DNA from 2 places in the Dactylosporangium sp. NPDC049140 genome. Region 2 is predicted to be linked to the other one. Evidence: riboswitches for the same ligand, from Rfam matches in the RefSeq annotation. Region 2 holds a riboswitch; the other holds the start of a gene.

Region 1 (3,392 bases), on a different contig from region 2:
GAGGTTCGTCAGGCCCAGCCCGCCGTACTTCTGGTCGATCTTCATCCCGAACGCGCCCAGCTCGCCGAGGGAGCGGAGCACCTCGTCGGGGATGCGCGCGTCGCGCTCGATCTGCTGCCCGTCGACGGTCTCGACGTAGGCGGTGAGCTTTTCGCGGAACTCGACGCCGCGGGCCTCGGCGGCGGGGTCGAGCTCCGGCAGCGGGTCGATGAGATCGAGGCGGAGCCGGCCGAGGAAGAGCTCCTTGCCGAAGCTGGGCTTCCTCCACTCGGTCTCGCGGTTCTCCTCGATGACCTTGCGCGCCTCGCGTTCCGCGCGCACCGACGTCGAAACCATGGACACCCCCAGGTGGACGCTCCTGAACCTCCAGGTTATTACCCGCGAGTAGCGTTGACTATGCCGACAATCGCCGCGGCTACTTCCGCGGGCGCCTCATCGGGGATCCAGTGGCTGATCCCGGCGAGCGGGACGAACCGGTAGTCCCCCGCGACGTACGAGGCGCAGGCGCGGGCCGCCGTCGGGCCGATCGCCACGTCGCCGTCGCTCCACATGTACGTGGTCGGGACCGTCGCCGGGCCGAGGCCGACCAGGTCGAGGGGGCTCATCGCGCGGTACCAGTTCAGCGCCGGGGTCAGCGCGCCCGGCTCGAGCAGGGGCCGCACGTAGGCGTCGGCGTCGGCCAGCGGGGCGAAGAGTGACCGCAGCCGCCGCCCGCCGTCGGCCAGCAGCACCTCCTCGGCCTTCCCGGGCTGCCGGAAGAGCTTGATGTACGCCGAGCGCTCCTTCTGGTCCGGATCGTTGGCGTACGCGTAGGCCGAGGCGTGCGGGTGCGGCACCGAAACCGCGGTGAGCGTGCGCACCCGGGAGGCGTGCCGCAGCGCCACGTGCCAGGCGCAGATGGCGCCCCAGTCGTGCCCCACCAGGTGTACCGCCGGGATGTCCAGCGCATCGAGGACGGCGACCACGTCCAGGGCGCACTCGGTGATCCGGTAGGCCTCGACCTCCGCGGGCCGGGCGCCCGGCGAGGTGCCCCGCTGGTCGAGGGCGTAGGTGCGCAGCCCGGCCGCGTGCAGCCGCGGGGCGACGTCCGCCCACTCGCCGCTGTGCTGCGGGAAGCCGTGCAGCAGCAGCACCGGCTCGCCGTCCTCGGGGCCGCCGTCGAACACATCGAACGTGAGCGAGCGCGCCGTGATTTTCATGACCCGAGACTACGAGCAGACGACGTTCACTGTTACCGTCGGGAAACAACTGCACATCCGACAGGGGAGCGCACAGCGCTGAGAGTGCGGCGGCCGCGTCAAATCGGCCCCGCAGACCCTCGAACCTGATCTGGGTAATGCCAGCGCAGGGAGCTCGGTCACCTCACGCCAGCACGCCATGCCGCCGTACCCCGGCGGTGCGGCGTCGCGTCTCCTTCTGGTTCGCCTGAACTGGGAGGTATCCAACAATGCAGACTCGTTGGCGGACCGTCGACATCGTCGTCGCGTCCATCATCGCCGTCGCCTTCGCCGGGGTGTTCTACGCCTGGAACAACCTGTGGAACGCGCTGGACAGCTTCGCGCTGCCGTGGCGCGCGGTGATCTACGGCGTGTGGCTCATCCCCGCGGTCCTCGGCCCGCTCGTGATCCGCAAGCCCGGCGCCGGGCTGTACACCGAGCTCGTGGCCGCGATCGTCTCGGCGCTCTTCGGCTCGGCCTGGGGGCTCACCGTCGTCGTGTCCGGCCTGGTGCAGGGCATCGGCGGCGAGTTCGGCTTCGCCGCGACCGGCTACCGCGGGTACAAGCTGGGCAATGCGCTCGTCGCGGGCGCGCTGTCTGGCGCCGGGGCGGCGCTGTTCGACCTGAGCGTGTACTACGGCGACACGTTCACCGCCGGGCAGAAGTGGACCTACGCCGCGCTGGTCGTGGCCAGCGGCGCGGTCGTTGCCGGGGCCGGCAGCTGGGCGTTGCAGCGCGCGCTGGCGCGGACGGGCGTGCTGGACCGGTTCCCGTCCGGGCGGGAACGCGTAGCAATCTGAGTGAGCACGGTCGAGCTCAGGAACTTCGGGTGGCGGCACGCCGGGCGCAAGGCCTGGGCGGTCCGCCACCTCGACCTGCGCATCGAGCACGGCGAGCGGGTACTGCTGCTGGGCGCCTCCGGGGCCGGCAAGTCCACCCTGCTCGCCGCGCTCGCCGGCCTGCTCGCCGAGGACTCCGGCGAGCAGGAGGGCGAGGTCCTGCTCGACGGGCGCCCCGCGCGGCAGGCGCGGGGCGAGACCGGGATCGTCTTCCAGGACCCGCAGACCCAGCTCGTGATGAGCCGGGCCGGCGACGACGTCGCCTTCGGCCTGGAGAACCGGGGCGTGCCCCGGTCCGAGATCTGGCCGCGGGTCGACGCGGCGCTGACGGCCGTCGGGTTCCCCTATGACCGCGGCCGTGGTACCGCCGAGCTCTCCGGCGGCGAGCAGCAGCGCCTGGCCATCGCCGGGGTCATCGCGCTGCGGCCCGGGCTGCTGCTGCTCGACGAGCCGACCGCGAACCTCGACCCGGACGGGGCGCAGCTCGTCCGCACCGCCATCGCCAAGGTCATCCAGGACCTCGACGCGACCCTGGTGCTGGTCGAGCACCGCGTCGACGAGGCCCTGCCCCTGGTCGACCGCACGATCGTGATCGGCGACGACGCCGGCGCCGTCTGGACCCCCGGCGCCCCGCTGCCGTCCCGCCGGGCCGCCACCGCCCCCGGCGAGGCCCTGCTCACCGCCGAGCGGCTGGCCCTGCCGCACACCGGCAACACGGTGGACGAGGCCGTCCTCGCGGGCCAGGCGCTCGCCGTCGAGGGCCCCAACGGCGCCGGCAAGACCACCCTGGCGCTGCTGCTCGGCGGGCTGACGCGGCCGTCCGGCGGGCGGGTGGTGGCCGCGGCCGCGCTGGCCGGCCGGGACGCGGGCCGCCCGCCGCACCGCTGGCGGGCGCGCCGCCTGGCCGCCCGGATCGGCTCGGTGTTCCAGAACCCGGAGCACCAGTTCGTCACCAGCACCGTCCGGGCCGAACTGGCCCTGGGGGGCGCGCCGGAGGCGACGGTCGACGAGCTGCTCCAGCGGCTGTACCTCGACCGCCTGGCCCTGGCCAACCCCTTCACGCTCTCCGGGGGCGAGCAGCGCCGGCTCAGCGTCGCGACCGCCCTGGCCGCCGCCCCGCGGGTGCTGGTCCTGGACGAGCCGACGTTCGGGCAGGACCTGCGGACCTGGCGCGAGCTGGTGACCCTGCTGGCCGACCTGCGCGACGAGGGCCGCGCGCTGGTGCTGGTGACCCACGACCCGCAGCTCGTGGCGGCGATCGGCGACCGACGGCTGGAGCTGGGACGATGACCTGGCTCGCCCGCCGCGACGCGACCGCCAAGCTCGCCGCCGCGCT
Region 2 (3,392 bases):
GTACGCGTGCCGGTGGTGGCGATCGGCGGGGTGACCGCGGCCCGGGCCGGCGAGCTCTTCGCCGCGGGCGCGCACGCCGTCGCCGTGGTGGGCGCGGTCAGCGGGGCCGCCGACCCGTATGCCGCGGCCCTGGAGTTCACCGCATGACGACGTTCGGGATCGTCGGCGGCGGGATCATCGGGCTCAGCGTCGCGTTCGAGCTCGTCGAGCGCGGCGCCGCAGCGATCACGGTGTACGACCGCGACCCCTCGGCCGGGGCCGGGCTGGTCGCCGCCGGAATGCTCGCGCCCACCGGCGAGGCCGTGTTCGGCGAGGAGGATCTGCAGGCGCTGATGCTCGAGTCGATGCGCCGCTGGCCGTCGTTCGCCGAGCGGGTCGAGGCCCGGACCGGGGTGCCTGTCGCGTACCGCACCGACGGCACCCTCCTCGTCGCGCTCACCGCCGACGACCAGGCCGAGATCGACCGGCTGATCGGCTTCTACCGCCGCGCGGGTACCCCCATCGAGCCGCTCACCGGCCGGGGGCTGCGCGAGCTCGAGCCGCTGCTCGCCCCGCGGGTCCGCGGCGGCGCGCTCGCCCCCGGCGACCACCAGGTCGACCCGCGGCGGCTGCTGCGGGCCCTGCGCACGCTGCCGGTGCGGTTCGAGGCGCGGGACGTCACCGAGCTGTCCACGCTGCGGGACGATGTGATCATCGTCGCCAACGGCACCGGCTCGGCCGCGCTGACCGGGCTGCCGGTGCGCCCCGTGAAGGGCCAGCTGCTGCGGCTGCGGGGCGCCGAGCCGCTGCTGCGGCACGTCGTGCGGGGGGTGGCGGCGGGGCGGCACGTGTACCTCGTGCCGCGCGCCGACGGCGAGCTCGTCGTCGGCGCCACGGAGGAGGAGCGCGGCGCCGACACCACGGTCACCGCCGGCGGCGTGCTGGACCTGCTCCGCCCGGCCGCCGACCTCCTGCCCGGCGTCGCCGAGCTGGCGCTGGCCGAGACCCTCGCCGGCCTGCGCCCGGGCACGCCCGACAACGCCCCGGTCATCGGCCGCCTGGCGCCGTCGGGGGTGCTGGTCGCCACCGGTCACCACCGCAACGGCGTGCTCCTGGCCCCGGTCACCGCGGCCGCCGTCGCCGACCTCGCGCTGCTCGGCGCGACCGGGGTCGACCTTCACGCCTTCGGGGCAGCGCGCTTTACCTGACCATGGCGGCGGCGTTATGGTCGGACACGTACCCCACGGGAGTCCGGTGTGACCGGGCTGAGAGGGGGGCTGTCAGCCCCCGACCGTCGAACCTGATCCGGGTCATGCCGGCGCAGGGAGGCAGGAGTGAGTCCTATGCAGCTCGTGGTCAACGCGGTCGCATCGAGCGTCGCCGACGGCACCACCGTCGCCGACGTGGTGCACGCCCTCGCCGGAGACGATCCGCGCGGGATCGCCGTCGCCCTCAACGGTGACGTGGTACCCCGATCGCGCTGGGCGCAGACGCGCCCGGCCGACGGCGACCACGTCGAGGTGCTGACGGCGGTCCAAGGTGGATGACGCCCTTGTGCTGGACGGCGTGGAGCTGTCGTCCCGCCTCATCCTCGGCACCGGCGGGGCGACGAGCCACGCCGCCCTGGAGGCGGCGATCCGGGCCAGCGGCACCGCGCTCGTCACCGTCGCGCTGCGCCGGCTCGACCCGGCCGCGCCCTCGCTCCTCGACGTGGTCGAGCGGTGCGGGGTACGCGTGCTGCCCAACACCGCCGGCTGCTACACGGCCACCGAGGCGGTCAAGCTCGCCCACCTGGCCCGGGAGGCGTTCGGCACCGCCTGGGTGAAACTCGAGGTGATCGGCGACGAGGAGACCCTGCTGCCCGACGGCGTCGAGTTGGTCACCGCGGCCGCCCGGCTCGTCGAGGACGGGTTCGTCGTCCTGCCGTACACCAGCGACGATCCGATCCTCGCCCAGCGCCTGGCCGACGCCGGCTGCGCGGCCGTCATGCCGCTCGGCGCGCCCATCGGCTCCGGGCTGGGCATCCGCAACCCGCACAACATCGCGCTGATCCGGCGGCTCGTCACCGTGCCGGTCATTCTCGACGCCGGGATCGGTACCGCCTCCGACGCCGCCCTCGCCATGGAGCTGGGCTGCGACGGGGTGCTGCTCGCCTCCGCCGTCACCCGGGCCGAGCACCCGGCGCACATGGCCGAGGCGATGCGCCTCGCGGTGCGGGCCGGCCGCCTGGCCCACCTGGCCGGGCGGATCCCCCGGCGCCTGCACGCGACCGCATCCAGCCCGACCGGAGGTATGCCGTGGTAGAGCCCGGCCTCATCGTCTTCACCGACCGCCGGCAGGCTGAACGCCCGCTGGACGAGGTGATCGCGGGCGCCGTCGACGGCGGGGCCCGGGTGGTGGTCCTGCGCGAGCACGACCTCCCGCCGCGGCGCCGCCTCAAGCTCGCCGCGGCCCTGCGCACCCGCCTCGACCAGGTCGGCGGCCGCCTGCTGCTGGAGGAGGACGGCGAGCTGTGCAAGTGCCACGGCCTCGAGGAGCTGTTCGCGGCCGCCGAGGACCCCGCCGACTACGTCACCCTCTCGCCGATCTTCGCCACGCGCAGCAAGCCCGGGTACGGCCCGCCGCTCGGCCTGGCCGCCCTGGGCCGCATGGCGGTGGTCGCGCCCGTGCCGGTCTACGCGCTCGGCGGCGTGGACACCCCGGCCCGCGTCCGCGACTGCCTGGACGAGGGCGCCGCCGGCGTGGCCGTGATGGGGGCCGTCATGCGCGCCGACGACCCGGGGCGCCTGGTGAAGGAGCTCCTCGCCGCATGAACCCGCCCGTTGCGCTCACCATCGCCGGCTCCGACTCCGGGGGCGGGGCCGGGATCCAGGCCGACCTCAAGACCTTCGCCGCGCACGGGGTCTTCGGCACCAGCGTGATCACCGCGCTCACCGCCCAGAACACCGTCGGCGTGCGGGCCATCTCCGCCGTCGACCCGGGGTTCGTGCAGGCCCAGCTCGAGGCCGTCCTCGACGACCTGCCCGTCGCCGCGGTGAAGACCGGCATGCTGGCCACCCCGGAGACCGTCGCGCTCGTGGCCCGGTTCGCGCCGCGGCTGCCGGGCCTGGTCGTCGACCCGGTGCTCGTGGCCTCCTCCGGCGACCGGCTCTTCACCGCCGACGCCGAGCGGGCGTACCTCGACCTGCTCTTCCCGCACGCCGCCGTCGTCACGCCGAACCTGCGCGAGGCCTCGGTGCTGCTCGGCCGCGACGTCCTCGACGCCGAGGACGCCGCCAAGGCCGCCGAGGACCTGGCCGCCTACGGCCCCCGCTGCGTCGTGGTCAAGGGCGGCCACCTGCGGGGGAGCGCCGAGGCGGTGGACGCGGTCTGGTACGACGGCCACACCTCGCTGCTCACCGCGCCCTGGATCC

The links. Region 2 has a riboswitch for thiamine pyrophosphate ahead of thiS (sulfur carrier protein ThiS). Riboswitches for the same ligand answer to the same signal wherever they lie in the genome.
Region 1: it holds a riboswitch for thiamine pyrophosphate, as region 2 does, so the genes downstream of both, AB0B76_RS30095 (ECF transporter S component) here and thiS (sulfur carrier protein ThiS) in region 2, are expected to answer to the same signal.

Annotation. Positions count from the first base shown of each region.
Region 1 covers NZ_JBEZDS010000021.1:93,652-97,043, reverse strand. The annotation lists gene AB0B76_RS30105 (acyl-CoA dehydrogenase family protein) at 1-336, opposite strand, end outside; gene AB0B76_RS30100 (alpha/beta fold hydrolase) at 375-1,199, opposite strand; TPP riboswitch at 1,252-1,369, shown strand; gene AB0B76_RS30095 (ECF transporter S component) at 1,448-2,017, shown strand; gene AB0B76_RS30090 (ATP-binding cassette domain-containing protein) at 2,018-3,346, shown strand; gene AB0B76_RS30085 (energy-coupling factor transporter transmembrane component T) at 3,343-3,392, shown strand, end outside.
Region 2 covers NZ_JBEZDS010000014.1:42,635-46,026, reverse strand. The annotation lists gene thiE (thiamine phosphate synthase) at 1-147, shown strand, start outside; gene thiO (glycine oxidase ThiO) at 144-1,187, shown strand; TPP riboswitch at 1,214-1,324, shown strand; gene thiS (sulfur carrier protein ThiS) at 1,323-1,526, shown strand; gene AB0B76_RS23405 (thiazole synthase) at 1,519-2,283, shown strand; gene AB0B76_RS23400 (thiamine phosphate synthase) at 2,277-2,792, shown strand; gene thiD (bifunctional hydroxymethylpyrimidine kinase/phosphomethylpyrimidine kinase) at 2,789-3,392, shown strand, end outside.